Regions from separate parts of the Bacillus smithii genome, predicted to be linked through region 1. Evidence: a T-box and tRNA genes for the amino acid it is inferred to sense, from the RefSeq annotation. Region 1 holds a T-box; the other holds one or more tRNA genes.
What was found. The T-box of region 1 lies ahead of thrS (threonine--tRNA ligase). A T-box ahead of a tRNA ligase gene usually reads a tRNA of that ligase, here a tRNA-Thr.
Positions count from the first base shown of each region.

Region 2: it encodes a tRNA-Thr, which carries the amino acid that the T-box ahead of thrS (threonine--tRNA ligase) is inferred to sense. The anticodon was not compared.

Region 1 covers NZ_CP012024.1:1,643,894-1,659,748, forward strand. Annotated here, with positions in the region: gene BSM4216_RS07760 (response regulator) at 1-268, shown strand, start outside; gene BSM4216_RS07765 (sensor histidine kinase) at 337-1,308, shown strand; gene BSM4216_RS07770 (ABC transporter ATP-binding protein) at 1,417-2,187, shown strand; gene BSM4216_RS07775 (ABC transporter permease) at 2,162-4,081, shown strand; gene BSM4216_RS07780 (pyridoxal phosphate-dependent decarboxylase family protein) at 4,507-6,138, shown strand; gene BSM4216_RS17315 (methyl-accepting chemotaxis protein) at 6,855-7,823, opposite strand; partial or broken gene BSM4216_RS17320 (HAMP domain-containing protein) at 7,797-8,762, opposite strand; partial or broken gene BSM4216_RS07790 (bile acid:sodium symporter family protein) at 9,102-10,063, shown strand; gene BSM4216_RS16710 (RraA family protein) at 10,137-10,301, shown strand; gene BSM4216_RS07795 (2-hydroxyacid dehydrogenase) at 10,319-11,290, shown strand; gene BSM4216_RS07800 (hypothetical protein) at 11,913-12,125, opposite strand; T-box leader at 12,456-12,684, shown strand; partial or broken gene thrS (threonine--tRNA ligase) at 12,664-14,226, shown strand; gene BSM4216_RS07810 (Vga family ABC-F type ribosomal protection protein) at 14,959-15,855, shown strand, end outside.
Region 2 covers NZ_CP012024.1:164,046-179,900, reverse strand. Annotated here, with positions in the region: gene BSM4216_RS15965 (hypothetical protein) at 25-447, opposite strand; gene glmS (glutamine--fructose-6-phosphate transaminase (isomerizing)) at 2,237-4,039, opposite strand; gene glmM (phosphoglucosamine mutase) at 4,517-5,863, opposite strand; gene BSM4216_RS00940 (CdaR family protein) at 5,904-7,223, opposite strand; gene cdaA (diadenylate cyclase CdaA) at 7,216-8,058, opposite strand; gene BSM4216_RS00930 (anti-sigma factor family protein) at 8,200-8,802, opposite strand; gene sigW (RNA polymerase sigma factor SigW) at 8,822-9,385, opposite strand; gene BSM4216_RS15960 (aspartyl-phosphate phosphatase Spo0E family protein) at 9,551-9,712, shown strand; tRNA gene BSM4216_RS00915 (tRNA-Ala) at 10,069-10,141, opposite strand; tRNA gene BSM4216_RS00910 (tRNA-Gly) at 10,160-10,231, opposite strand; tRNA gene BSM4216_RS00905 (tRNA-Lys) at 10,245-10,317, opposite strand; tRNA gene BSM4216_RS00900 (tRNA-Gln) at 10,361-10,435, opposite strand; tRNA gene BSM4216_RS00895 (tRNA-Tyr) at 10,492-10,576, opposite strand; tRNA gene BSM4216_RS00890 (tRNA-Thr) at 10,582-10,657, opposite strand; tRNA gene BSM4216_RS00885 (tRNA-Val) at 10,669-10,744, opposite strand; tRNA gene BSM4216_RS00880 (tRNA-Glu) at 10,753-10,824, opposite strand; tRNA gene BSM4216_RS00875 (tRNA-Thr) at 10,841-10,913, opposite strand; tRNA gene BSM4216_RS00870 (tRNA-Asn) at 10,915-10,989, opposite strand; rRNA gene rrf (5S ribosomal RNA) at 10,998-11,113, opposite strand; rRNA gene BSM4216_RS00860 (23S ribosomal RNA) at 11,238-14,170, opposite strand; rRNA gene BSM4216_RS00855 (16S ribosomal RNA) at 14,431-15,855, opposite strand, start outside.

The DNA.
Region 1 (15,855 bases):
GCCGTATGCCCATTCTAACAAGGAACGATTGGTCAATGTGTCAGGTTTAAAGCTGGATCTGGAACGTTTGTTGCTTTCTTTAGAGGATCAAACTATTGATCTAAGTCTCACGGAAGCCAAAATATTGGATGAATTGATGAAAAAAGCAGAGAAAGTCGTGAGCCGTGATCGACTATTAGAAAAAATTTGGGATGATCAAGCGTTTGTGGACGACAACACTTTAAATGTGTATGTCACACGGGTCCGGAAAAAATTAGCTTTATTATAGATTCATGATGCGATCGAAACCATTCGTGGCCAAGGATATCGATTCATGCCAAACTGGGAGACGAAAAAATGAAGCTTTTTATACGAGATCAACTGCCGCTCTTTTTTCTTTACTTCGTTCAATTGTTCGTGGTGACGTCCATTTACTGGCTTGATGATTATCATCATTTGACGATTAGTTTATATGCGATCTTTCTCAGTATTTGTCTTTTGATCGCCTATCTTTGCTACAGATATTGGACGAATCGTTCTTTTTATCAACGATTAGAAAAGCCGTTGACTTCAATAGAAGATTTTACGAGCGAATGGCAGCGATCCCCTCTATCTGAAAGTTTACATCAACTTCTCATATGCCAATTCGATCATTATAAAAGAGATTTACATAACTATAAATATAAGCTGGAAGATCATGTACAATTTATTCATCAATGGGTACATCAAATGAAGACTCCCATATCCGTTATTCATTTAATTATTCAAGATGAGGATGATGTTCGTTTTCGGGCCATTGGTGATGAGCTTGATCGTTTAAAAAAAGGATTAGAAATGGTTTTATATACGGCTCGTTTAGATTTATTTGAACACGATTTTTATGTAGAAACGATTCAATTGGAAAAAATGGTCCGTTCAGTTACATCCAGTCAAAAACGTCTTTTTATTCGAAAACACGTTTTTCCTTCGATAGAAATCCCTGAAAACTTGACTATAATCACTGATGAAAAATGGCTGTCTTTTGTTTTGACACAACTGATCACAAATGCTGTAAAATATACGATTCATGAAAATCGAAAAGTATATTTTCGCGGATTGAAACAGGGCCGTCATATCATTTTGGAAATACAAGATGAAGGGGTGGGAATACCCGAAAGCGATTTGCCCCGTGTTTTCGAACCATATTTCACTGGCGAAAATGGTCGTCATTTCCAAGAATCCACGGGAATGGGTCTCCATTTAGCGAAACAAATTTGTGAAAAATTGGGCCACCGTATTGAAATAGAATCGAAAGTGGGTCAAGGAACGACGGTTCGAATTCTCTTCTAGCAATCAGAAACCTTACAAAACTGTAAGTCAACTGTAATCTTACGAAATGGTGAGAAAGCGGGTTTCTCGATAAAATGAAGATACCAATGATCAGGGAGTGAATTCGAAATGTCGATTTTAGAAGTGAAACATTTGGAAAAAATTTATGAGGGCAAGGTGGCCTATAAAGCATTAAATAATATCCATTTTTCTGTTGAAAAAGGCGAATTTGTTGGCATTATGGGGCCGTCTGGAAGCGGGAAAACCACTCTTTTAAATGTGATCGCCACTATTGATCGCCCTACAGCGGGTGAAATTTTCATCAATGGGAAAAATCCCCACACTTTAAGTCGAAAGGAGATGGCGCTGTTTCGAAGACATGAGCTTGGTTTTGTGTTTCAACACTTTAACTTGCTCGATACTTTAACTGTTGAGGAAAATATAGTACTGCCGCTAACCCTTGACGGCGTCAGTGTACGTGAAATGAAAAAAAGACTTGAGGTCGTTAGTGAGAAGCTAGGAATCCAATCTATTTTAAAGAAGAGAACGTATGAAATATCAGGTGGTCAACAGCAGCGAACAGCGATTGCCCGTGCCATCATTCACAAACCTTCTTTGATTTTGGCTGATGAACCGACAGGAAACTTAGATTCGAAGTCTTCCAAAGATGTAATGGAAATGCTGACAAAGATCAATGAACAGGATGGCGCTACTTGTTTGATGGTGACGCATGATGCTGTGGCCGCCAGCTATTGTCATCGCGTGATTTTTATTAAAGATGGACAACTTTATAATGAAATTTACCGCGGCGATAACCGCCAAACTTTTTTCCAAAAAATTATCGATATGCTTTCTTTATTAGGGGGTGACAGTCGTGAACTTTCCACAGTTCGTCTATAGAAATGTCACCCGAAACAAAAGAACGTATGCCGCTTATTTTTTCAGCAGCGCCTTTTCTGTTTTGATCTTCTTTGTGTATGCTTTGTTTATTTTTCATCCTGGAATCAAAAAAGGCGTCACTGCCATAACGGCGGTGGAATTAATGAAAGCAGCGGAAATGATCATGTACGTATTTTCTTTCTTATTTGTACTTTATTCTGTCAGTACCTTTCTAAAATCCCGTAAAAAAGAATTTGGAATTTTGATGATGCACGGGATGACTAAGGGACAATTGGTTTCTATGGTTTTTCTGGAAAATATGCTGATTGGAATCGGCGCGATCATTACGGGAATTATTATTGGACTCATTACTGGAAAATTGTTTTTAATGATTGGATCGAATATGTTTGGACTGGAATCCTTGCCGTTTTACGTTTCTCCAAAAGCATTGTTCTTGACGATTGGAGCCTTTTTCGTTTTATTTTTCTGTATTTCCTTATTCACTACCATACTCGTTCAAGTCAACAAACTGATTGATCTATTCCAAGCAGGAGAAAAGCCGAAAAAAGAACCAAAAGTATCCAAACTTTTATCGCTATTCGCAGCTATTCTTTTAACGGTTAGTTATTACTTGGCCGCAACGACAACGATAGGAAACATGATGTCTCGAATATTGCCGGTCATTGGAATGACTATTGTCGGAACTTATTTTTTCTACACACAACTTTCTGTTTTTATTACAAAATTATTGCAAAAGAATCGATCTTTCTTTTGGAAAAAAACGAATATTATTACGATTTCAAGTTTAGCTTATCGTTTAAAAGACAATGCCCGCATGTTTTTTATGGTCACCATCGTTTCCACTGTGGCATTTTGCGCAATTGGGACACTCGCATCCATGAATGTAATGAATCGCCAATTTCAAAAAGATAATCCCGTTGCCGTCAGCTATCTTGCATTGGATCGATCACCAGTGCATCAACAGCATTTACAGCAGATCGAAAAGGATTTTCAAAAGAAGCATCTACACTACAAAAAATTTCAATTGCCAGTCAAAATCGTAAAAATGAAGACTTTTGATCAAACATCGTCTTCACGTTCAACGGAGCAGCTGTTACCGGTTCTTTCTTTTTCACAATATAAAAAATTGTCTAAGTTGGCAGGGCTGGATGTTCGAGAAAAACCGCTGGCTGGGAACAAAGCACGCTCTTTGTCATCATCAACTTCTTTTCGAATCAAGCCGAAAACGAAAACATATGCGATCCCGCAGCAAAATTTAACATGGAAAGATTTAACGTACACGAAAAATGCGGTTTTTCCTTTTCAGTTTTTTCATGAAGGCTTGGTTGTCAGCGATGAGTTATATCCTAAAATCAAACCTGTTAAGTGGGAAACTTTCACAGGCTATTACACAAAGCGGTTTGAAAAAACGGAAGGAATTGCCGATCGTTTAGTAAACAACGGTTTCGCCATTCCTGATGAAAAAGGGCCTTACTCCATGATGGTCAGCGGTACTATTTATGCCAACCAGATGAGTATGTACAAAACGATGCTATTTGTAGCTTTATTGATTGGAACAGTCTTTTTCGTCGCGGCAGGAAGCTTTTTATATTTCCGTTTGTACAGTGATTTGGACTATGACAGACGACAATATTTAACCATTAAAAAAGTCGGTTTGACCGACCAAGAATTGAATCAAATCGTCACTCGTCAAATGGCGCTGCTGTTCTTTGTCCCCATTGTCGTCGCCTGTATTCATAGCGCCTTCGCTTTTATGGCTTTGCAAAGTTTTTATATCTTATCTATTGCTAGAGAAATGATCATCGTATTAGCTTGTTTTTTCATCGCCCAAGTCATCTATTTCTTAATCATTCGCTCGCGTTATTTGCGAAACCTCAAAAAATCGCTGATTTAATCATAAGTGTGCGGAAGCCTCCATTTGAATGGGGGCTGTTTGTATGTCTATATGAAATATGCATTTCTTAAAGCAGTTAAGATTCCATTTATTTTGCCATCTAAATTCTTTATTTTTCTAGCCGATAAAAAGAATGTGGCGCCATACGGTTTAAAGGACAGCTTCGAATCTAATTTTAAATCTAAAACTCCCCTCTTTTTCATTCAAACCCTTTCTTAAAAAATTAAGGATTGGGCTATCTAAAAGCAAAAGGATAATGAAGAAAAGGGGAGATTAAAACCGGCTGTCAGCTCTTAGATTGAGACATATTCAGGCAAGCAGCTGGTAACAAGAGCGGGAGAGCGTTTTTGAATCGAGGTTATTCGCCATAGATCGCTGATACTAACATTATGAATGGACAATCGGAGGATTTGCAAATGACTAACATGAATCAACTGCAACAATTATTTCCTAGTGCTGATGGAAATGAGGAACAACGAAAAAAAATTTTAGAATATATCAATACTATTTTTACTAAAATCGATGAATTAAAAGATCCTTCCAAATTAACTTTAGGAGAAATGCCCAATTACACAAAAGATTATTATAATCGTGTGATCAAAGAGGCCAATGTACCGAAAAAAGGATTGCCAATGGAAGTAACGATTACGGAACTGATTGATCTGGCAAAAGGTCACCGTTTTGTGAATAGCAATTATGTAGCAAATGTATCACCACTGCCGAATATAGCCAGTATTTTAGGAAACTTAGTCATGGTTCTGTTAAATGGGAATGCCCTTTGGGATGTAGAGGGGTCAGGTGCAGCTAAAGCGGAAGTCATGGTGACGAGCATGCTGTCCAAAATGGTCGGGTATGACGAAAATACAAGTGCCGGATATGCAACGTGGGGAGGACAAGGAGCCGTCTTTCATTCATTACGAATCGCGATTTCTCGTCAATTCCCGGATTCGAATAAAGAGGGGGTTCCTAAAAACATATTTTGTTTCTGCTCCGAATTATCTCATTACAGTCTTTATAAAGCAGCAGAAGCAACAGGTATAGGTGTCAACAACATGATACGTGTGAAGGTTAATGATGACCATTCCATGAATTTAGAAGATCTGAAACTCAAAATGGAACAAGTGATCTCTGAAGGTGGAATACCGGTTTACGTCCTCGCGACTATGGGAACAACAGACACCTTTGGTATAGATGATATTGAAGGTATAAAGGCTATCACTAGCGAATTAGAGCAAAAATACAGCTTAAAACCCATTTATATCCATGCCGACTCTGCTATGGGGGCAATGTACACATTCTTTAATGAATATGATTTTGTGAAGAATCCATTAAAATTCGAAGATCGTGTTTCTTCAGTTTTAAAAAGATACCAACAAAAATTAAAGAGTATACATTTAGCGGACAGTATGGTCTTTGATTTTCATAAAATGGGCCAAACCCCTTACATATCAAGTTTATTTCTGTTAAAAAACAGGGAAGATTTAAGGTTTGTAGACTTAGATGCTTCTGAAACGCCTTATGTCGGCAATAGAGGGTATGGAAGTTATCATACAAGCTACACGCTGGAATGTTCTCGTATGGGTAGTGCCATTACTATATATGCTTCACTGTTATCGATGGGGATTGAAGGCTACCAGTCACTGTTGGCCAACTATATTCGTGTGAACATAGCTTTTAGAGAATCTTTGCTAAGAGAGTTTGCCAATGTAGCTGTGACAAACGAAATAGCGCCAGTGACAACTTTTAGATTTTATCCGAACGAAGTTCTTTGGAAAGAAGAACTAGGAGGGAAATTAACAAAAGACGAAGTAGTGGCCATTAATGAATATAATAGTGGATTTGCTGAATTAATCGGCGCCGACAGAGATAGGATCTATTTTGGCAATACATCCAAACAAAGATTAATTCCTGTTCGTGATAAGACCAAAAGGCTACCTGTTTATGCACACAAATTCTTCTCCATTTCACCATATACGACAATAAAAGAAGTAGACAAATATATAACCTTTTTGAAAGAACACATGAATATTTATCAGAAATCTCTATTTCTAGTATGATATTGTAGAGATAATGAATGGAAAAGAATCCAAATGAAGCGAAAAACCGATAGGGGATATGCCTATCGGTTTTTTATGTGCGCCCGGCATGTACATGAACTATAGGGTGTAAGTCCCGAACCCCGAAGACAGAAGTAGAGGTTAGCCAAGAGCAAGGGTGTCCGTGGTGACGCGGAATCTGAAGGAAGCTGGAGGCAAAACACCGGTCCGAGGAACACGAACCTCATATAAGGCTAGGTATGATTGAGTGAGTTTGCATAACAAAACAAAGCTCTTTCTGTCGAAGGTCATATCGAGTAAATGAGGCGGATAGATGGTGTGAAAGTGCATGTACTTACCCGGGGAGGTCTGGCGGATATGTGAAGTACTCTTCATAACCTACTTAGTGATAAGTAGCTGAACCGTCAGAAGTCAGCAGAGGTCATAGTATTAGTTGGTCTAGAACAACTAAGAAGGACCGAACAATTAAGAGAGAATAGCCCTTGGTATTCAGTGAGTCATGATGAACACAGAAAACGTAGTACCTCACTTGAGGGAGGAAGCGGTGAATCCCGTGGGAGACCTCTTGGAGGGTGGAGTGACCACTGGCATAAAGAGAACAGCTATTCACGGAAGTTATAAAGACTTGCGTCAATTATCTTAATTGAACCGCCGTATACGGAACCGTACGTACGGTGGTGTGAGAGGACGGGAGTTAATCGCTCCCTCCTACTCGATTATGCTTTAAATTTAGTAATCATGGATTGCAAATCGTGTGCTAACTCATTTAATTCTCTAGAAGCTTCGTATAATTGATTGATGGATTCTAATTGTTGTCCAGTGCTTTCTTCTATTTCACGAGTGAAGTTTGAGTTATTTTGTGCAATTGCTTCAAGGTCTTTGACAGATGCCGTAACTTCTTCTGTTCCGGCAGAAATCTCTTGAGATGCGACTGAAACACCTTCGATTTGACTAGAAATTTGGTTTGCAATCTCTTTAATTTTAAAGAAAAGTTCTCCGGTTGTTTGAGCAATTTCGGTTCCTTTTTCTGCTTCAGCTGTTCCATGCTCCATAGCGGAAACAGCGTTGTTGGTTTCATTTTGGATCTCCTCAATGATTTTGGCAATTTTCTCAGTAGAATGGTTAGACTCTTCCGCCAACTTTCTGACCTCTTCCGCTACGACCGCAAACCCTTTACCGTGTTCGCCTGCGCGAGCCGCTTCAATCGCAGCGTTAAGAGCTAATAAATTCGTTTGGCTTGAAATATTGGTAATGACTTCGAGAATACCGGTAATTTCGTTTGAACGTTTTTGTAGCGAAGTGATCACATGACTGGATTGTTTTACAGTGTCATTAATGATTCTCATTTGTGAAATGACTTCATTGATTGCGTCTAGACCATTTATTGCGTAATCTTCCATACGTTTAGATACGGTAGAAACATCTTGAGCTGATTGTGCGATCGTGTTGATTTCAGTCGCGATTTGTTCGATAGCTCCTGCTGATTCTGTCACTGATACTTCTTGTACTTGGATCCCATCGATCATTTGTTTAATGTTATTACTGATGATGACAGAGTGATCTTTCGATTGTTCCGTAACTTTTGATGCTAATTCGGATGATTGTAATAAGGTATCAGAGGTTTGTCTCATTTTCCCAATCATTGATTTTAATTCGGACGCCATTTCATTGAATGCTTCATTCATTTTCCCTAAATCATCTTCTCTGGTAGGAAGTTGAATATCAAGATTTCCGCTTCTCATTTCGTTAATCCCCGTTAATAACTGTTTTAAGGGTTTGAAGCTTCTGCGACTAACCCATACATGAATAAGAATGATCACGATAATGGCAGGTATCAGAATCAACAATGAGTTAAGCAAAAATTTTTCCGTTCCATCCTTCACCATGCTCGCATCCACGTCTACTCCAAAGAACGCCCATACGTTCCCTGTACTGTCTTTAATGGGATAGAGCACGGTCACCCAAGTTCCGAATTGGTCTTCATACACATCCGAAACGGTTATTTTTTTTGTTTTATTTAATTCTTTAATCGGTTTAGCGATCGTTTTCGGTTGTTCATATAAATCACCGACGTTGATTCCGTTTTTTTGTAATCCTTCTTTTATATTTGTGGGTGTCGCAATAATAGCGGATTGATTTTTTTGATTCAGTTTGGTTCCCATTATATATGCTTGGGCAACATTTGGATTGTCACTCGAAATTTTGTCAAAAAAAGCGGTTAATTTTCTTTGGGTTTTACCATTGAAATCTTTTTCGTATGCAGCTTTCTCAACCAGAGAGGGATCAATTTCGTTTCCCCAACGTTGTGCAATATTCGTTGCTTGCTTCTCCATTTCTTTTGTCAATACTTCGTTTTGAATGGATAAACTTGAAAGGATAAGTATGGTTCCGACTAATAGGATGAGTGCTGTGGTTGCAACGATGGATTTTGTTGCAAATGAAAGTTTTTTAAATTGGTTTAAAGATAACTTTCTAAAAATATTCATGTTGAAATCTCCTTTTCTTTTTCTTTTTCTATAGCTTATATCGGTCATTTCAAAGAAAGTTATAGGGATAGAACAATAAAACGTGTTTTTCGTCTGCCAATGAGAATTTGAAAAAATAGGGGGAATAAAGAAATTCATAATCGTAAGAGATAATGCGAAGAATGCCGATAAGTTATTTTGCAGCCTACATTCGTTGCGATAAAGCTATTGTTCTAAAATAATCAATTGTAAGTGGGGATAATGGATAAATCCGAAGGCACCTACAATATGTACTGGACCTTCCTCAATCTTGTATCGATTAAAAGGAGATGCATGCAGAAAAACTAAAAACGTTCTTTGTATGCGACAGTTTTTTTATTATTAAGAAAGCGAAAGTGAAGAAATCGATAGTAAAATTGTAAAATATAAAAAATTCTGATAACATACTATCTAGCTAATTATCAAATCACTAGAAATGAGAATGAGGTGGCTATCATCATGTTATTTATCGAAAAAATTAGTTCTTTTGCAGGGAAAACCTTTACGTTTTGGGTTATTCTTTTTTCCATTATTGCTTATATTTTCCCAGATCATTTCAAATGGATCGGAGCCTATGTCGTTCCGTTGTTAGGAATTGTCATGTTCGGGATGGGACTCACATTATCCGCAGCTGATTTTAAAGAAGTATTTCGTCGGCCAAAATATGTAGCGTTAGGTGTTAGTGCCACTACATTATCATGCCGGGATTGGCTTTCTTATTGGCCTGGGGATTAAATCTGCCGCCGGAAGTGGCTGTTGGCGTCATCTTGGTAGGATGCTGTCCAAGTGGAACGGCATCGAATGTGATGGTGTTTCTAGCAAGAGGGGATGTGGCCCTCGCTGTGTCGATCGCATCGGTTTCAACCATTCTAGCACCGATTGTTACTCCGTTGCTTATTTTGCTACTGGCAAGCAAGTGGGTAGACATCAATATGTGGTCATTATTCGTCTCTATTATTCAAGTGGTGATTATTCCATTGGCACTCGGATTTGTCATTAGGAAATTCTTTGGCAAGCAGGCGGAAGCAAGTGCAAAGGCGCTGCCGCTAGTATCTACCATTGCGATCGTTATGATTGTAGCAGGTGTAGTAGCAGGCAGTCACGATAAGCTGGCCACCACAGGTCCGCTCATTTTTGCTGTCGTTATCTTGCATAATGTGCTCGGCTTTTTGCTGGGATTTTTGCTTGCTCGTCTATTCGGAATGGATTTAGCCAAACAAAAGGCTGTGGCGATGGAAGTAGGAATGCAAAATTCGGGATTGGGTGTCGCCATTGCAACCGTTAATTTTTCGCCAATAGCGGCTGTGCCTAGTGCGATTTTTAGCGTCTGGCATAACATCTCCGGTTCCATTCTCGCAACGATTTTCAGACGCATGGGAGAGAAAAAAGAACAAATATCAGAATTAACAATAAGTAAGTAAACATTTTTTCTATTCATTTGCGAAAGAACGTCAACCGGGAGATCTTATTGTAGGAGATGAGGATGGTCTCATAGTGGTCCCGGCAGAGGAGGCGGCAGAGATTCTGAATAAAGTAAAAACACAGTCTCAAAAAGAGAAAGAGATTTTTCAATCCATAGAAGAAGGAACCGTAGACAGAAGCTGGATGGATATTGCCTTAAAAGAAAAAGGCTGTGAAATTTACGATACATCTTTATGAAATGATGGAGGTAGTCAATGAAACCGAAAGTTTATATCACGAGGAGAATTCCTGAACCATTCATAAACCGGTTAAGTCTTATTTGCGATGTGCGAATGTGGGAAAAAGAAGACATCCCTGTACCGTATGAGATTTTAAAAAATGAAATAGAAGATATTGACGGTTTATTGTGCATGTTAACAGACAATATAGATGATTCGCTCATAAGAAAAGCAAAAAGGCTTAAAATCATTGCTAATATGGCCGTCGGTTATAATAATATCGATATTAACAGCGCAACCAATCATGGTATTATGGTCACTAATACACCGGACGTTTTAACAGAGACGACAGCGGATTTAACGTTTGGCCTATTGATCGCAACAGCACGTCGTCTCATCGAGGCATCTGATTATTTAAAAAATGGGAATTGGAAAACATGGTCTCTCATGCAATTAACAGGGCAAGATGTATATGGATCCACTTTAGGTATCATCGGATTAGGACGGATTGGAGAAGCTTTAGCGAAGAGAGCAAAAGGTTTTGACATGGAAATTTACTATTTTAACAGAAGGCGTAAATATGAAAAAGAAGAGGAATTAGGGGTTCAATATGCTCCGCTTGAAAAGCTTCTAAAAATATCGGATTTCGTTTGTATTATGACTCCTTACACACCCGAAACAAAAAATTTAATCGACTATGAACAACTTTCTTTGATGAAAAAGAACGCTATCCTTATCAATACGGCAAGAGGCGGAATTGTGAATGAAACAGCTTTGTACCACGTTTTAAAAAATGGGGGAATTGCGGGAGCAGGGTTAGATGTCTTTGAAGAGGAGCCCGTATCTTTAGATAATCCTCTATTAACTTTACCGAATGTCGTCGCCCTTCCGCATATAGGCAGCGCCAGTACTGCGACCAGAATGAAAATGGCTGATCTTGCCGTAACGAATTTAATAGCCGGTGTTCAAAACGAAAAACCTAAAAATCTGGTAAATTGTATACGGTAAAAATGAATCGCCACTTACGATGGAAGTGGTGATTCATACATATTTTCATAATTAAAATGTGGATCCAATCTTTCGGATCCGTTTTTTTGTGATGATAAAAATGGAAAACAAAGCATATAATAAACAAAATGATGAATGAAAGCAGGCGGATACATGCTAAAAATGATTGACTTGTATAGGAAGCATTTAAGTGGCGAAACGTTTAAGGGGCTAAGCGAAATGAATTTGGATCATTTTCCCATTAAAAATCCTGCCGATCTTGCCGGGTCATCGCTAGTATTACAGCATATCGTTAAAAAACATTTGATGCTACGCCAATCATGAAAGGCACAAAAACAAAACAACCCGCTATGGAAGCGGGGCCAAGGTTTCATCATTTTAACGACTATTGATAATTTTTTTGACCAAAGGATCATTTTTATCGACCCGGACAAGTTTGATTGTGCTACTCATAACATAACCTGTTTTTTTGCTGGCAGACGCCCTCTGCAATTTTCGTGCTGCACGTTCATTTACTGCCTTTGTACTGATTGGAGCTGTAGTTGACATAGACATCACACTCTTTTCTTTAATGTTGCGCGATAAATTATAAAGCGTAAAGAATTGCGGATACTCTTTTTCTTCAATTCTCCTTTGTCAATGCCACCATATATTCGATATTCTCAATGTTCCTTCCGACAACATTGTGTAACAGCAAAAACAAGGACCGGTCTAAAATATCGAAAGCATAAGTATAGCTGCTGACGACTGTCACATATTCTTCATCGTTATAAGAGAATGAGTAAACGAGATAATTCTTTTTAAATAGGTTGTCTTGATTCTCTTTGTTACGCACAGCGGTTTCCCCGGTTTCTTCAGATTCTTCATTATTTCTTTATCATAACAATAGCTCGTAACGGCCAAAAAAATAAACCGTTATCCCTTCATTACGGAGAAGCTGAAGCGTATGAGTTTATAGAAGCATGAAAATAGTTTTAAGAAGAAAATTAGATCGGCGGCATCGATGGACGATCGAAAATAACCACTAAATACGGAGTAAGAAAATTTCTAAGTGAACGTGATGACGCTTCTTTTAAGTAAAATTTATAGGCTTCCAATCGAACACAAACAATTTTAATGTATATTGACTAAGAAACGATCATCCTATATAATCGTGACAAATTTAGTAAATGCTATGAAAAGGACATGAGTTTTTCTTAACGGTTCACAGAGAGGGAAGGGTAGCTGGAAACTTCCTAATGCTGCAGAAAAACTTACCCCCTTGGAGCAGTATTGGTGAAATCATAGTAATCAATACCGTCGTTGCTACGTTACAGCAAAATGAGCCGTCACTTTTGAATGGTGATGGGAAGTTGGGTGGAACCACGGGTATAGAACGCACGCTCGTCCCTTCGGAAAATCTTGAGATTCAACGTGTAGAAATATCATGCGAAGAGGCCAAAAAAATCTTTGCCGACGATCCTTTAAAACTAGAACTGCTAGAAGATATTCCACTAGACGACGTTGTGACAGTCTATCGTCAAGGGGAATTCGTTGATTTGTGCCGCGGACCACATTTGCCATCTACTCGATTCATTAAAGCATTTAAATTAACTCATGTATCAGGTATTTATTGGCGTGGTGATAAAAACAATAAAATGATTCAACGTATTTATGGTGTAGCTTTTGCTTCAAAAAAAGATTTAGATGATTATTTTCATTTTGTCGATGAAGCACAAAAAAGAAATCATCGTAAATTAGGCAATAAATTGGAATTATTTATGTTTTCCGAGGAAGCACCTGGAATGCCATTTTATTTGCCAAATGGTCAAATCATTCGAAATGAATTAGAGTCCTTTTTAAGAGAGCTGCAACATTCATATGATTATAAGGAAGTCCGTACGCCCATTATGATGAATCGGCGATTATGGGAGCGCTCCGGACATTGGGATCACTATAAAGAAAATATGTATTTTTCCGAAGTGGACAATCAAAGTTTTGCTTTAAAGCCAATGAATTGCCCTGGACATATGCTTATTTATAAAGATAAGCTTCATTCCTATCGAGACCTGCCGATTCGAATGGCAGAGTTTGGGCAAGTCCATCGTCACGAATTCAGTGGTTCACTAAACGGCATGTTGCGGGTGCGCTCATTCTGTCAAGATGATGCCCACATATTTGCAAAACCGGAACAAATAGAGGAAGAAATGACATCCGTATTAAAATTAATTGATTATGTTTACAGCACTTTTGGTTTTGAATATGAAATTGAGCTTTCTACAAGACCAGATGATTACATGGGCAGTGATGAATTATGGGATAGAGCAGAAGATGCTTTAAAGAATGTTTTGAAGAAACTTAACTATGAATATAAGATCAACGAAGGAGACGGCGCTTTTTATGGGCCAAAAATTGATATTCATATTAAAGATGCTCTGAAAAGGAGTCATCAATGTGCCACAGTTCAGCTGGATTTTCAATTACCTCAAAAATTTGATTTAACTTATATAGATGAGCAGCAGAATAAAATCCACCCAGTTGTGATTCATCGTGCTGTCTTTGGATCCATCGACCGTTTCCTCGGTATTCTAATTGAACATTTTGGAGGTGCCTTCCCTACTTGGCTGTCACCAGTTCAAGTAAAAGTCATCACTGTATCCAACATTCATAAAGCGTATGCAGAAGAAATTACACTGCGATTAAAACAGGAAGGAATAAGAGTTGAACTTGATTTGCGTGATGAGAAATTCGGCTATAAAATGAGAGAAGCCCAAATGAAGAAAATTCCATATATTTTAATCCTGGGCGATCATGAACGTAAAAGTCAATCCATTCATGTTAGAAAATATGGAAAAGAGGAATCAAAGGAAATGAAGCTGGAGGAGTTTATCTCTCGTTTAAAAAATGCCATCAAAAATAGATGCCTTGATAATAGAAAGGGAAACACTGAAATTTAAGTTCTATTGAGAAATTTCCGAATCATCGCTTATTATAAAATATTCTGCGATATTTTATGTAAACTTAGATAAGGATTTATTTCTGCGTTGTTCTTAATCCAAAATATCGGCTGACAAAGATGATTTCTGCTATCCAAAAAATTTTTAAAACGATAGACGATTTTTTTATCCATTATCAAAGTTACAAATCCTAATGGAGCTATTCCGAGAAAATTAGTGCTGGAACTATCTAACCGCCACCTGTTGTGAAGCCAGCTTCAAAGTGAGCTAAACTTGATTTCTCATAATCTTTCATTGGTTGTCTACGAACATTTGTTTCTGTAAAGTCGTTAGGCTTAACAGATTGACCGTGTTGATGAAAGAGTTTTTTGGTGGTTTTTTGAATTTAAATTTATAAAAAGGTTTTTTATTTACACTTGCCATTTGACAATTCTAAATGTATCGTTTAGATTGTAATCAAAATAAAAGATCGGAAGGGTGAACCAACTAAATGATTTTCTAATCCTATTCACGAAGGTCAACAATTAAAGGCTATATTAGCAGAAAAATCTCCGCTTCATTTTCATTTATGAGACCTTTAATTGTCGTTTTTCAGAATAGGATTGGACTTTCATAGGTTGGATCTAAAGGATCGTTTCTTTTGGTGTGCCCTATGATTTTGTGCCTCCTATTCTGAATGGATATAGGAGGCATTTTTTTGTCTCCTAAACTCGGGTACAAGGAGATGTTGATATGCTTTTATTAAAAGCTCACCATGTAAAGCACTATGTACAGGATCGTTTATTGATAGATGCGGATCCATTGCAAATTCATCAAAATGATCGAATTGGATTAGTTGGTCGAAATGGCAGCGGGAAAACGACGTTGCTTCAAATTCTGGCTAAAAAGATTTCTCCAGAAGAAGGGGTCGTTATTCAACATACTCGATGTGAACTTTTACCGCAGTTTAAACGAACAGATACAACCAAAAGTGGTGGTGAAGTGACGCAAGAATATATTCAAAAAGCTCTTGTTAAAGATCCGGGACTTTTACTTGCAGACGAACCAACAACAAATCTTGATACAGACCATATTGAATGGTTAGAAAAGAAGCTGAGAGAGTGGCAGGGGGCATTTATCATTGTTTCGCATGATCGTGAATTTTTGGATGCTCTTTGTACAACCATATGGGAAATCAATGAAGGAAAGATAAAAGAGTATGCAGGCAACTACAGCGATTACGTAAAACAAAAAGAAGCAGAGAAACATCAAGAACAATTAGCTTATGAAAAATATGTGAAAAAGAAAAAGCAGTTGGAAGAAGCATTAAAATTAAAAGAGAAAAAAGCGGAAAGAGCAACGAAGACGCCAAAAAGAGTCAGTGAATCGGAAGTAAGAGGGACAAAGCCATACTTTGCCAAAAAGCAAAAGAAACTGCAAAAAACAGCGAAAGCCATTCAAACGAGATTAGAAAAACTTGAAAAGGCAGAAAATGTGAAAGAACTCCCACCAATTAAGATGAACTTGCCGAATGCAGAAACGTTTAAAAATCGGATTATCTTTCGTGTAGCAGATGTAACGGGTATGATTGGAGAACGTGTGCTTTGGAGCCGTGCAAATTTTCAGGTTCGAGGTGGTGACAAATTAGCG
Region 2 (15,855 bases), 1.5 Mb from region 1:
CATCGCCCTCAAAAATTATAGTTTTTAAAAACATGTAAACGAAATAATTCTCCTTGTATCAATACCAAATATCATCCAGGACCAACCATTCCATCTGAAACCAGCAACAGATCTTGGACCTACGAAAACGGGATAAAACCAAAACCCTTCACCATTGTTGAGCCATATAAAAGTATTACGAAACAGGCACAACCTAATTGCTCCTGGATCAACAGCAAATGGTGAAGCACTTGCCTGTTGAGGAATAAATGGTGGAGGAGGAGCAGTTGGAGCTTGTGGAATTTGTGATCCGGGTAGACCTGGCAAACCTGATGGTCCCGGAAACCCAGGTCCTGGTAAACCCGGTAAACCTGATGATCCCGGAAACGAGGGCACTGGTAAACTTGGAAATTGACGCTCCAATTGCTGATCATAATTTATATAGGAGTATACTGTCTGATTATACATTTTAAAGTTCACCACCTTATCTTAAATAACTCTCAAAAGTAATAGTATGTTGTACTGTTCTTTTATGAAGCTTATTCGCAGTCTAAAATACTGCCCATTGGCTTCCGAAAAATATACAATAAGAGGCACCGCCACATGCCCATCTAGCTAACAACAAAGTATAACTTGAAGTTGTCCTCCTAACTAATAACTCAATATTGGTGGTATTCTTAAACTACAGACAAAATTTTTATTCAGAGTGCTGTGATGAATGAGAGGAAAAAAGCCCGGCTTTCCTATAAAAAACTTATTGAAGATAAGCCCCCGGTAGTGGATCATAAAAAAAGGTTGACACATCAACCATTTTTTCTATGAAAGCACCCAATGACGGAAAAAAGAAAATTAGTATAAAGATAATCCTACATAAATCTAAACAATATGGAATTTCAGACAAGTCGATAATATTGTCCAGTGCTTTGATTAAGCAAATCGGATGTTAAAAAGACTCCAACAGGTGGTAGAGCTCCGTTTTTAATTGGAGGTCCAGTCAGTTCTCTATTCGTGGTGGCAATCCAAGAGCCGCTCTCTCCTGCCTGAGGAGAAGGAGCTTTCATAACAAAACGTCCACTTAAGATTAAATGACGAATTCTAATTGCCGCACTATCAAATATTTGTAATTGACCAGAAAACGTTGCATAAGGTGTTTCAAAACTTAGTTGTTTGGTATTTTCATCCCAGGTTCCATGGATAGGGACAGGCGTACCTCGAAAATTGACGATACCGATTACGGTTCTCCCTGAGACCGAGTGAATGTTCAGTCCCCCCTAACAACCGGTCTTCCCGCAATTTCAGTGCTTAATCCCCAGCTTGATTGTGACGGTAAACTCAGTGAAATGTTTTGAGCACTTTGCACATTAATCCCTCCTTTTGTAGTGTATAGGAAATTATATGCAGTTGACGATTATTTGGGTTTGACATCAATTTGGTGATTCATTAGTACTTACCGACAACAAATTAAATAAACCTAAATCGATAGTCCGGAATGTTTATGTTTTTAGAATTTATGCAGGCACAAATTTTTACAAGCAGAGAACACACCATTCGGAACTATGTCCTGAATGTGTATAAATGCAATTTAAATGTAAATTTCCTTTGAATACTTTATACAAAATGTTGAATAAGATTGGATTGAAATTTATGATGGTAAACCGAAAAATGGATTTGTAAAAGAAAGAAAAACTGGAAAATGAATTGGTGATGAAGGTGGAAGTGGTGGTCAAATTTCAGAAAGTAAAATTAATAGATGATGGAAAAAAAGGGGAGGCATGAAAATGAAATTTACCGACCCCAAACATATATATCCCCCTAATAACTTCTCGTATTAACGCTATCCTTTCTAACAAATTATCTACTTACTCATCTTGACAGCGAATTAAAAAACTTTTCTATATTCGATTTAGATCTTTCTCCTAAAAAATATAGCCTCTTTCGTTAAAACGTTAGAGGCATGACATTACTAAAATCGTTACCCGCTTTTTCCTCATTGGTATAAAGAATTTGCACTGAATTTAACTATGTTCCTCATTAGGAAAAAGGTCAAGGAATTCAGGTCTTTCTTTTCCTCCTTCTCCTCTTTCCAATTAATCCTCTTTATGCCTTGCTATACTTGTTTTCAGGTGCTTATTCGGGCTTTTCCTTGCTCTTTTTTGGACATAAAAAACCGAAGGTAGAATACCTTCGGTTTCGAAACGTTATTTTATTTCAGGTTCCAATTTTTCTAGACACTAGGTCACAACGAACAAAACTTATTTTATTCCACCGTTACGCTTTTTGCCAGGTTGCGCGGTTTATCGACATCGCAGTCGCGATGCAGAGCTGCGTAGTAAGCAATAAGCTGTAACGGAACAACAGAGATAAGAGGTGTTAACAAGTCGTGAATTTGCGGAATGACGAAACGGTCTGATTCCATTTCCAGTCCTTTCATGGAAATCACGCAAGGGTTAGCGCCGCGAGCAACGACTTCCTTGACATTTCCGCGTATACTTAAGTTCACGTTTTCTTGTGTAGCCAGTGCGATAACAGGCGTTCCTTCCTCAATTAAGGCAATCGTACCGTGCTTCAGTTCACCGCCGGCAAAACCTTCTGCTTGGATATAAGAAATTTCTTTTAACTTTAAGGCACCTTCCAAGCAGACAAAATAGTCGATAGAACGGCCGATAAAGAAACAATTGCGTGTAGTTGCCAAATATTCCCGAGCGATTCGTTCCATTTCATCTTTGGCATCGCAAAGAATTTCCATTGCGTTGGCTGCGATTCCCAGCTCTTTCACTAGATCAAAATCAACTGCAATATTGCGTGCTTTCGCTGTTACGTTCGCCAAGATAGCAAGTACAGCAATTTGTGCTGTGTACGCTTTTGTCGATGCTACGGCGATTTCCGGACCGGCATGGAGAAGCAATGTATAATCAGCTTCCCGTGACAATGTCGAACCCGGTACGTTGGTAATCGTCAACGCCGGATAGCCCAATTTTTTCGTTTCAACTAAAACGGCACGGCTGTCTGCTGTTTCACCGCTTTGGGAAATGAAAATAAACATCGGTTTTTCAGATAAAAGCGGCATATTGTAGCTAAATTCGCTGGCAACATGAACTTCCACAGGAATTTTTGCCATTTTTTCAATCAATTGTTTTCCAACAAGACCAGCATGGTAGCTCGTACCGGCCGCTATAATATAGAGACGGTCCGATTGATTCAAGGCTTCTACGATTTTAGGATCAATTTCTAATTCCCCGTTTTCGTTTTGGTAAGCTTGAATCAATTTGCGGATAACTAGCGGCTGTTCGTCAATTTCTTTCAACATATAATGAGGGTAAGTACCTTTTTCAATGTCGCTTGCATCAAGTTCAGCTGTAAATGGAGCGCGTTCGATTACTTCTCCATCAAGATTTTTGATCACTGCACGATCTTTTGTTACAATGACCATTTCTTGGTCCATCAATTCTTTAAATTGATTCGTTACTTGAAGCATTGCCATCGCATCAGAAGCGACTACATTAAAGGATTCGCCGATGCCGACAAGAAGCGGGCTTTTATTTTTCGCTACAAAAATCGTATCCGCATTTTGTTCATCCAACACTGCAATTGCATAGGAACCTTTAATTTGTTTCAATGTTTTTCTAATGGCTTCTTCGACTTCCATTCCTTCGTTGACGAACAGTTCAATTAATTGAACAACGACTTCCGTATCCGTATCGCTTTGCAAAGGAACATCTTGCAAATATTGTTGTTTCAATTCTTCATAATTTTCGATTACACCGTTATGAACGATCGTAAAACGGCCTGAAGCACTTTGATGTGGATGGGCGTTCCTTTTGCTTGGCACTCCGTGTGTAGCCCAGCGAGTATGCCCAATTCCGATATTCGCTTTCACACTATTATCCACACTGTTGCGCAGATCGGCAATACGGCCTTTTTCTTTGAACACATGAACGCCTTCGCCATTATTCACAGCAATTCCAGCAGAATCATAGCCTCTATATTCAAGTTTTTCTAGACCTTTTAACAAAATTTCTTTCGCATCTTGATTACCAATATAACCAACAATTCCGCACATGGTGTTCTTCCTCCCTTTAGACAAGGGGGCAAGAAATCGCGGGGGCGTTTCTGCCCCCTTATCTCCGTTTTCAATTTTATCAACATTCGTCAGTACATCCGACTGCTATCTTGAAATCGCATTTCCCTTCCTTTGTCCACCAGGTCGCCCTGATGTTTTAAGAAGAGAATTCACGGCTGTGCGTTCAACCGGGAGGCATCCGCCGAAAACTCGATAAACCTCCTCCTCGTCAACTAAGCCTGTTTTCTCCGCTCTGGGCTTAGTTCGGGCGCTATTATTATCAAATCAACGTGCTAAACCTTGATCCCCCTTTCCTTTTTGGAAACTTATTCAAAACACGTTAATCATACACTATTTTTTTGGATTTCGTCAACTAAAAACATCAAAGATTACGAAGAAATACACATTCTTTATAAAAAATATGCATAAGGAATCAAAATGTTTCCTTATGCATATCATATATCTATATATTATAAATTAATCTAACCCCATTTCTTCTTTTACCACATTGACGATCTTTTCAACATAGCGATTACATTCTTCTTCTGTAGGAGCTTCCGCCATCACTCTGACAAGAGGTTCCGTTCCCGACGGCCGGACAAGGATACGGCCATTTCCTTTCATTTCTTCTTCCGCTTCTTGAATCGCTTTTTTCACCTTTTCATTTTCCAACGCTTTATGTTTATCGGTAACACGGACGTTTACAAGTTTTTGAGGAAATTTTTTCATTTCTGCAGCTAACTCGGATAACGGTTTTTTGGTTAATTTCATAATGTTCACCAGCTGCAGCCCGGTCAAAAGGCCATCCCCCGTTGTATTATAATCAAGGAAAATGATATGTCCCGACTGTTCGCCCCCTAGGTTGTAGTTGTTTTTCTTCATTTCTTCCACAACGTAGCGGTCGCCGACAGCCGTCTGTACACTCTTGATTCCTAACTCTTCCAGTCCTTTATGGAACCCAAGGTTGCTCATAACGGTTGACACAACGGTCGACTGCTTTAAACGGCCTTCTTGTTGTAAATACTTTGCACAGATGTACATGATTTGATCGCCATCGACGATTTGGCCGTTCTCATCCACTGCAATAAGACGATCGCCGTCACCGTCAAAGGCCAAACCTACATCCGCGCCTTTTTCTTTTACGAATTGAGCCAGCGCTTCCGGATGAGTAGACCCTACTCCGTCATTGATATTTAATCCGTTTGGAGACGCACCCATTGTCGACAGATCAGCTTCAAGATCCGCAAACAAATGAGTGGCCAGCGAAGAGGTTGCGCCGTGAGCACAATCCAACGCAATATGTATTCCTTCAAAATCTTCATCCACAGTCTGTTTTAAATACTGAATATATTTTTGCACGCCTTCAAAATAATCCGTTACTTGTCCAAGTTCTTTTCCAATCGGGCGAGGAAGATTGTCTTCATTCGTATCTAAAAGCTTTTCAATTTCCAATTCCTCGTCATCGGAAAGTTTAAAACCGTCCGGACCAAAAAATTTGATGCCATTATCAGCCACTGGATTATGAGAAGCAGAAATCATAACGCCCGCTTGAGCTCCCATTACTTTTGTCAAGAAAGCAACACCCGGAGTGGAGATAACACCTAAACGCATCACTTCCGCTCCAATCGATAACAGACCTGCTACGAGCGCTCCTTCCAGCATGTGGCCGGAAATACGGGTGTCTCGCCCAATTAATACTTTAGGTCGTTTCGCGTTTTTCGTGAGCACATAGCCGCCAAAACGCCCTAATTTGAAAGCTAACTCAGGCGTCAACTCCGAATTAGCCACCCCTCTAACTCCATCCGTACCGAAGTATTTTCCCATTATCTTCATCGCTCCTTTATAAACTATCCATCCAGGTATACTAACGTTTTTTTACCGATAATTGAACGTTTACTTGATCATCCGATAGTTTCCAATCTGTATTGTTGTGTCCGTCTCCTTCAATCTTTAGCTGATGTTCCCCCACTGTCAAACCGGAAAGGTCTATGAACAGGGAAAAATCGTCTTTGCTCAATTTGTCGACGACGCTCTCTTCCCCGGTTACCTCCGCATTTACAGTTGAGGGAGACATCGAATCAAGAACGTAATCATCGCTTAACCCTCGAGTTTCGATCGGGATATCAGCAATCGTTTTCGTTATGACGGAATTCGGTGAATTCGTGTCGTTTGTTTGAGTTTGATTGTCATCAGGCGTAATCTCAGCAGTTCCGTTCTCGTCCTCTTTTGGCTTGGTTCTTTTATCCACTGAAACGACAATTTTTACTTTTTGAGGCGAAACATAATTCAAGCCTTCTTTCAAATGAATTGGAACCTCTTTTACCGTATCCCTTTTTATTTTACTTAAATCTATATTGATTTCCACATTATTTAATTTATCCAACGCCGATTCTTTGCCGTAGACGGTTACTTCTTTTGGATCTATGTCAATATCCTTAATGCTCACGCCTTCCGGAGGATTCCCTATTTCTTTTACAGACACAGGCACTTTTTTATTTGGATTTTTGACTTTTACTGTTACTTCCACCGTCTCGGGATCGACAGCTACATCCAATTTATTCAACTCGCTGTCCAGTACACGCACCCTTGCTTTTCCTGTAAATTCACCATCGATCAGCTCATCGCTGTCAAGGGTTGCTTTCACATACGCAATTTGATTAATTACGTCTTTAGCCCCGGTGATTTCCACTGTTTTAGGACTGACAGACAAACTATCCACTTGGTAGCCGTTCCCCAGCATGCCATCGCTGATTTCCGCTCCCACTTTAAATTCTTTTGTCACTTTTTCTTGAATGGAAACCTCTGCATAAGCAGGTTCAATTTTCACTTTTAATTGATTCGATATATTGTCATATTTTATAGGAACATCATGAGTCCCTACCCCTAGATTGGATAGATCCACATACACTTTAAAATCTTTCAGCGCTTTTGTGGACTGTACAATGCTTTTTGGACCCTCGATCGTTACACTTACTGTTTGTGGGACTCCGGATACCACAAGATTATCCGAATCGTAATATACATCCACCGGCACATCTTCTATCGTCGCAACATTATCGTTAGGAACATTTTCCGTTTTTTTCTTCAAATCCACTTCTTCCACGTTAACTGACATATATAATAATATTGCCAAAAACAGCGCTAAAATTCTCAATACCCAAGGGCTTTCAATCCATCTATCCATTTTTTCGTTTTCCCCTCCAGCTCCACAGAGTCGAGGATCCATGTTTCGATTTTCCCAGGAGCAGTTCTTTTTCCAAAAGTTGTTGGAAGTCTTCTGCAGATAGATCTCGATGCAGCTCTCCATTTTTCGTGACTGAAACGGAGCCTGTCTCCTCTGATACCACGATGGTTAAACTATCGGTCACTTCGCTGATACCGAGGGCAGCCCTGTGTCTAGTTCCTAACTCTTTAGAGATAAAGGGACTTTCAGACAACGGCAGGTAACAAGCAGCAGCTGCAATTTGATTTTTTTGGATAATGACCGCCCCGTCATGTAGTGGTGTATTAGGGATAAAAATGTTAATCAATAATTCGGAGGATACTTTAGAATTTAAAGGGATCCCCGTTTCAATATAATCGGTCATCCCCGTTTCCCTTTCTATGGAAATGAGCGCGCCAATTCTACGCTTAGCCATATAGTTCACCGCTTTGGCCATGGATTCAATGAGATGCATTTGCTCTTCATCTTCTTGTGCTAAACTGCGGCGCGAAAAGAATCTTCCCCGCCCCAGCTGTTCCAGCGCTCGCCTGAGTTCCGGTTGAAAAATGATGATGACGGCTAAAAAACCCCATGTCAAAGCCTGTTCCATCATCCAACTTAAAGTATGAAAGCCAAGGACGCCGCTGAAACCTCGAACAATGATAATGACGAAAATTCCTTTCAGCAGCTGAACAGCTTTTGTTCCACGTATAAGGGTCAGTATTTTGTAAATGACAAACCAAACAAGCAAAATATCTATAATATTGGATAAATAATCCAGTATTGAAAAATTATCAAAATTCCTTAAAAACGGCATATTACATCCTCCAATAATGTAATGAAAAATAGCCGTATAGGGGCCTCTTTCCAATGAATTTATTATATCATACTTCAGACATCGAACTTAAATCAAACAATGGGACAAGATTGGAATTATTTTAAGAGCTTAAGATGCCTTTCACTGCGCTACCAATTCTTTCATATGAAACCAAAGCCATTCAAACATCTGATGAATCTCTTCTATATTCCCGGTCACTTTTCCGGCAGACGCCATGTATTTTTCACCATTAATGACCGTAACATCCCCATCCACTTCTCCCTCAATTCGGATGTCTCCGTTCCGAACAACAAGATCTCCCTTCACTGTTTTCCCTTTTGGAACAATGACCGTATTTCCTTTCACAACAAGATTGGGCTGCTTCGTAAATGAAAACTGTTGATCTTGCTCCCACAAAGCGACAAACGACCCCATCATAAAGACAAAAAATATAGCGCAAGCAGTCAAAAATGGATGGAGATGGAACCATCTCTGCAGTTTTATCGTTCTTTTTTCTTTTGGCAACAGTGATAAAACATTTTCGGTAAAATGCTCAGGAGCTTTCACGCTATTGGAAAGACCCCTCACAAACATAATAGACTGTTTCAATTCTTGAAAATGCTGATGGCAATCTTGGCATTGCTCCAAATGTTCCCTTAGTTTGACAACTTGTTCTTTTGGCAGTTCACCATCTAAATACTCATGCATATAGCGCGTTATTTCTTTTTGGCAGTCTGCGTTCATCTTGTAGCTCATCCCCTCGCTATAATTTGCGCAAATGTTTTCGAAGAGCTTCTCGGCCCCTATGTAATCTTGTTTTTACCGTCCCAACCGGCATATCCAATATTCCTGCGATTTCTTCGACAGATAATTCTTCCATGTATTTTAATATTATGACCGCTCTGTATTTTTCAGGAAGCTTTAAAATCGCTTGCTGAATCGACTCTTGTAATTCCATATGTTCTACTTCTTGCTCCGGCAGGTGGCTGGATGAAGCAATTTGCGAATACAGCGTTAAATTTTCAGATCCTTCTATATCTGCATCTAAATGGTAGTCCGGTTTTTTCTTTCTTATTCGATCAATGCAAAGATTGGTCGTAATTCGATACAGCCAGGTTGAAAATTTTCGATTTTCATCATACCGTCGAATGTTGAGATAAGCACGTAAAAACGCTTCTTGTGCTACATCTTCTGACTCATGCCGATTTCCCAGCATCCGATAACAAAGCTGATACACTTTATCTTTATAAATTTCCACAATCTCTCCAAATGCGTTCTGATCGCCCTTAAGCACTTGCCTTATTTTTTTTCTAATAAAAACATCCATTCACTTGTACCCCCGCTCCAGCGGCAATATATAAATACGAATCAACGAAAAAGAAAGTTTCAAAAATCTTCTCTTCCATCATAACAAATATTGACCTAATCAAGTTTGCACATTTTTGAAAACGGATATGATAATAATAAAAATCAGCAAAAGCGGTGATAGACAATGTCAACAACAGAACATGACTTGCTTCTTCAAATTGAAAACTGCCGAGTTGAAATGATTTCCCAGGCAATGAAAACTTCTTTTGCAAATGATGAAGTGCTTGCATTAAGTGTAAAGCTGGATCAGCTTTTGAATCTGTATGAATCTAAAAGTCCAAAATAAACGCAGCAACCTCGTATGCAGGAGGCTGCTGTCTATGAAATGGACATAAATGCAACCGCTGCTATGGCCGCTTTATATTTGGAAGAGATTTTTTGAATTTCAAGTACAGCAGAATCTTTCCCACTCTTCGAACAATTTTGTTTGTAAACAACATCCGCAATGCGAAAGTTCGTCCAAACGAAAGTCTATTAGATTAAAATCAAGAATATCATTATTTTGTCTTAAAATTAGAAACATTTTCTTCCTACTTAAATTAAGAATCAAATGATAATGTATCTAGAGCTGATCCAAATAGAAAAAGCCTCAAACCTAACGGTTTAAGGCAAAAAACGTAAGCTTCCTATCTGAACTGAAAATGGAGCCTAGCGGGATCGAACCGCTGACCTCCTGCGTGCGATGCAGGCACTCTCCCAGCTGAGCTAAGGCCCCATATCTTCCGGCAAATAGAGCGGAAGACGGGACTCGAACCCGCGACCCCCACCTTGGGAAGGTGGTGTTCTACCACTAAACTACTTCCGCAAATACAAAACAATGAGCCATGGAGGATTCGAACCTCCGACCCTCTGATTAAAAGTCAGATGCTCTACCTACTGAGCTAATGGCTCATCAAAAAACAATAAAAAAATCCTTCAAAAGGATCAACAATAATGGCTGGGCTAGCTGGATTCGAACCAGCGCATGACGGAGTCAAAGTCCGTTGCCTTACCGCTTGGCTATAGCCCAATGATGAATGAACATTATTAGGATATCCAACGATACAAAAACTATTCAAAATTAAATGGTGGAGGGGGACGGATTCGAACCGCCGAACCCTGAGGGAGCGGATTTACAGTCCGCCGCGTTTAGCCACTTCGCTACCCCTCCGCTGCTGGTGCCGGCTGTAGGACTTGAACCCACAACCTACTGATTACAAGTCAGTTGCTCTACCAATTGAGCTAAGCCGGCTTGTTTAAGTATGGTGGAGGTTGACGGGATCGAACCGCCGACCCCTTGCTTGTAAGGCAAGTGCTCTCCCAGCTGAGCTAAACCTCCATTGAGGATGACCCGTACGGGATTCGAACCCGTGTTACCGCCGTGAAAGGGCGGTGTCTTAACCACTTGACCAACGGGCCAAAAAAATCACAGGAAAGCTTCCAACCGGGCTCGAACCGGTGACCTCTTCCTTACCATGGAAGTGCTCTACCTGCTGAGCTATGGAAGCATGGCTCCGCAGGTAGGATTCGAACCTACGACCGATCGGTTAACAGCCGATTGCTCTACCACTGAGCTACTGCGGAACGATATCGCCTGGCGACGTCCTACTCTCGCAAGGGGAATCCCCTCACTACCATCGGCGCTGAAGAGCTTAACTTCCGTGTTCGGGATGGGAACGGGTGTGACCTCTTCGCCATTGTCACCAGACGTTCAAGACAGGTAATATTATAACATAAATTATGCAGATTGCAATAACAAATGGATATTTAGGAAAAAATTATTCCTTCAAAACTAGATAGAAGAAGCAGTTTCACCGATTTCGCGCTTTCTTTTGGTTAAGTCCTCGATCGATTAGTATCCGTCAGCTCCACGTGTCACCACGCTTCCACCTCGGACCTATCTACCTGATCATCTTTCAGGGATCTTACTTTCCGAAGAAATGGGAAATCTCATCTTGAGGGGGGCTTCATGCTTAGATGCTTTCAGCACTTATCCCTTCCGCACATAGCTACCCAGCGATGCCTCTGGCGAGACAACTGGTACACCAGCGGTGCGTCCATCCCGGTCCTCTCGTACTAAGGACAGCTCCTCTCAAATTTCCTGCGCCCGCGACGGATAGGGACCGAACTGTCTCACGACGTTCTGAACCCAGCTCGCGTACCGCTTTAATGGGCGAACAGCCCAACCCTTGGGACCGACTACAGCCCCAGGATGCGATGAGCCGACATCGAGGTGCCAAACCTCCCCGTCGATGTGGACTCTTGGGGGAGATAAGCCTGTTATCCCCGGGGTAGCTTTTATCCGTTGAGCGATGGCCCTTCCATACGGAACCACCGGATCACTAAGCCCGACTTTCGTCCCTGCTCGACTTGTAGGTCTCGCAGTCAAGCTCCCTTCTGCCTTTGCACTCTGCGAATGATTTCCAACCATTCTGAGGGAACCTTTGGGCGCCTCCGTTACCTTTTAGGAGGCGACCGCCCCAGTCAAACTGCCCACCTGACACTGTCTCCCACCCCGATCAGGGGTGCGGGTTAGAATTTCAGTACAGCCAGGGTAGTATCCCACCGGCGCCTCCACCGAAGCTGGCGCTCCGGTTTCCAAGGCTCCTACCTATCCTGTACAAGCTGTACCAAAATTCAATATCAGGCTGCAGTAAAGCTCCACGGGGTCTTTCCGTCCTGTCGCGGGTAACCTGCATCTTCACAGGTACTATAATTTCACCGAGTCTCTCGTTGAGACAGTGCCCAGATCGTTACGCCTTTCGTGCGGGTCAGAACTTACCTGACAAGGAATTTCGCTACCTTAGGACCGTTATAGTTACGGCCGCCGTTTACTGGGGCTTCGGTTCGCACCTTCAAGCAAAGCTTTAAGCGCTCCCCTTAACCTTCCAGCACCGGGCAGGCGTCAGCCCCTATACTTCGCCTTACGGCTTCGCAGAGACCTGTGTTTTTGCTAAACAGTCGCCTGGGCCTATTCACTGCGGCTTCTCGGGGCTATGCACCCCAAAAAGCACCCCTTCTCCCGAAGTTACGGGGTCATTTTGCCGAGTTCCTTAACGAGAGTTCTCTCGCACACCTTAGGATTCTCTCCTCGCCTACCTGTGTCGGTTTGCGGTACGGGCACCTTTTTCCTCGCTAGAGGCTTTTCTTGGCAGTGTGGAATCAGGAACTTCGGTACTATATTTCCCTCGCCGTCACAGCTTGAGGTTAGTGGCAACGGGATTTGCCTCGCTGCCCCTCTTACTGCTTGGACGCACATCCAGCAGTGCGCTTACCCTATCCTCCTGCGTCCCCCCATCGCTCAAACGGAAAAGAGGTGGTACAGGAATATCAACCTGTTGTCCATCGCCTACGCCTGTCGGCCTCGGCTTAGGTCCCGACTAACCCTGAGAGGACGAGCCTTCCTCAGGAAACCTTAGGCATTCGGTGGAAGGGATTCTCACCCTTCTTTCGCTACTCATACCGGCATTCTCACTTCTAAGCGCTCCACCAGTCCTTCCGGTCTGGCTTCTCTGCCCTTAGAACGCTCTCCTACCGCGGACACCCGAAGGTGTCCACCCGCAGCTTCGGTGATACGTTTAGCCCCGGTACATTTTCGGCGCAGAATCACTCGACCAGTGAGCTATTACGCACTCTTTAAATGGTGGCTGCTTCTAAGCCAACATCCTGGTTGTCTAAGCAATTCCACATCCTTTTCCACTTAACGTATACTTTGGGACCTTAGCTGGCGGTCTGGGCTGTTTCCCTTTTGACCACGGATCTTATCACTCGCAGTCTGACTCCCAAGGATAAGTCGCTGGCATTCGGAGTTTGTCTGAATTCGGTAACCCGATGAGGGCCCCTAGTCCAAACAGTGCTCTACCTCCAAGACTCTTTCCTTGAGGCTAGCCCTAAAGCTATTTCGGAGAGAACCAGCTATCTCCAAGTTCGATTGGAATTTCACCCCTACCCACACCTCATCCCCGCACTTTTCAACGTGCGTGGGTTCGGGCCTCCAGTAAGTGTTACCTCACCTTCACCCTGGACATGGGTAGATCACCTGGTTTCGGGTCTGCGACCCCATACTCATGCGCCCTGTTCAGACTCGCTTTCGCTGCGGCTCCGTCTTTCCGACTTAACCTCGCATGAGATCGCAACTCGCCGGTTCATTCTACAAAAGGCACGCCATCACCCGTAAACGGGCTCTGACTACTTGTAGGCACACGGTTTCAGGTTCTCTTTCACTCCCCTCCCGGGGTGCTTTTCACCTTTCCCTCACGGTACTGGTTCACTATCGGTCACTAGGGAGTATTTAGCCTTGGGAGATGGTCCTCCCAGCTTCCGACGGGATTCCTCGTGTCCCGCCGTACTCAGGATCCACCAGGGAGGGAACGAAGTTTCGACTACAGGGTTGTTACCTTCTCTGACGGGCCTTTCCAGACCTCTTCGTCTACCTCGTTCCTTTGTGACTCCACCATTGGTGTCCTACAACCCCAGAAGGCAAGCCTTCTGGTTTGGGCTGTTCCCGTTTCGCTCGCCGCTACTCAGGGAATCGCTGTTGCTTTCTCTTCCTCCGGGTACTTAGATGTTTCAGTTCCCCGGGTTGCCTTCCTTACCCTATGGATTCAGGCAAGGATGCTGCCCCATTACGGGCAGCGGGTTTCCCCATTCGGAAATCTCCGGATCAACGCTTACGTACAGCTCCCCGGAGCTTTTCGGAGTTAGTCCCGTCCTTCATCGGCTCCTAGTGCCAAGGCATCCACCGTGCGCCCTTTCTAACTTAACCATGTTGGTTTTATCCTAGATGGCGATACTCGGTTTATGCTGCTTCTTTTTTCTATCTAGTTTTCAAGGAACAACTTGGAAGGATGAAATCCTTCAAAACTGAACAAAACGAAAGCGTACAATTGATATCTGTCCAGCTCCGGCTCCTAGGTGCTCGAGGTCACAATCCATCTTGCTGCGGTGGTTGAAATACTACCTCCTCGCAAGCTGTCTTGTGCTTGTCGCACCTGAACAGTCGCCTCTGCTTTTCTTCTTCCTTAGAAAGGAGGTGATCCAGCCGCACCTTCCGATACGGCTACCTTGTTACGACTTCACCCCAATCATCTGCCCCACCTTCGGCGGCTGGCTCCCGTAAGGGTTACCTCACCGACTTCGGGTGTTGCAAACTCTCGTGGTGTGACGGGCGGTGTGTACAAGGCCCGGGAACGTATTCACCGCGGCATGCTGATCCGCGATTACTAGCGATTCCGGCTTCATGCAGGCGAGTTGCAGCCTGCAATCCGAACTGAGAATGGTTTTTTGGGATTAGCTCCACCTCGCGGTTTCGCGACCCTTTGTACCATCCATTGTAGCACGTGTGTAGCCCAGGTCATAAGGGGCATGATGATTTGACGTCATCCCCACCTTCCTCCGGTTTGTCACCGGCAGTCACCTTAGAGTGCCCAACTGAATGCTGGCAACTAAGGTCAAGGGTTGCGCTCGTTGCGGGACTTAACCCAACATCTCACGACACGAGCTGACGACAACCATGCACCACCTGTCACTCCGTCCCCCGAAGGGGAACCCTCTATCTCTAGAGGTAGCGAAGGATGTCAAGACCTGGTAAGGTTCTTCGCGTTGCTTCGAATTAAACCACATGCTCCACCGCTTGTGCGGGCCCCCGTCAATTCCTTTGAGTTTCAGCCTTGCGGCCGTACTCCCCAGGCGGAGTGCTTAATGCGTTAGCTGCAGCACTAAAGGGTGGAAGCCCTCTAACACTTAGCACTCATCGTTTACGGCGTGGACTACCAGGGTATCTAATCCTGTTCGCTCCCCACGCTTTCGCGCCTCAGCGTCAGTTACAGACCAGAGAGCCGCCTTCGCCACTGGTGTTCCTCCACATCTCTACGCATTTCACCGCTACACGTGGAATTCCGCTCTCCTCTTCTGCACTCAAGTCTCCCAGTTTCCAATGACCCTCCACGGTTGAGCCGTGGGCTTTCACATCAGACTTAAGAGACCGCCTGCGCGCGCTTTACGCCCAATAATTCCGGACAACGCTTGCCACCTACGTATTACCGCGGCTGCTGGCACGTAGTTAGCCGTGGCTTTCTGGTCAGGTACCGTCAAGGTACCGCCCTGTTCGAACGGTACTTGTTCTTCCCTGACAACAGAGCTTTACGATCCGAAGACCTTCTTCGCTCACGCGGCGTTGCTCCGTCAGACTTTCGTCCATTGCGGAAGATTCCCTACTGCTGCCTCCCGTAGGAGTCTGGGCCGTGTCTCAGTCCCAGTGTGGCCGATCACCCTCTCAGGTCGGCTACGCATCGTCGCCTTGGTGAGCCGTTACCTCACCAACTAGCTAATGCGCCGCGGGCCCATCTGCAAGCGGCAGCTTGCGCCGCCTTTCAACCTTCCTTCATGCGAAGGAAGATATTATCCGGTATTAGCCCCGGTTTCCCGGAGTTATCCCCGTCTTGCAGGCAG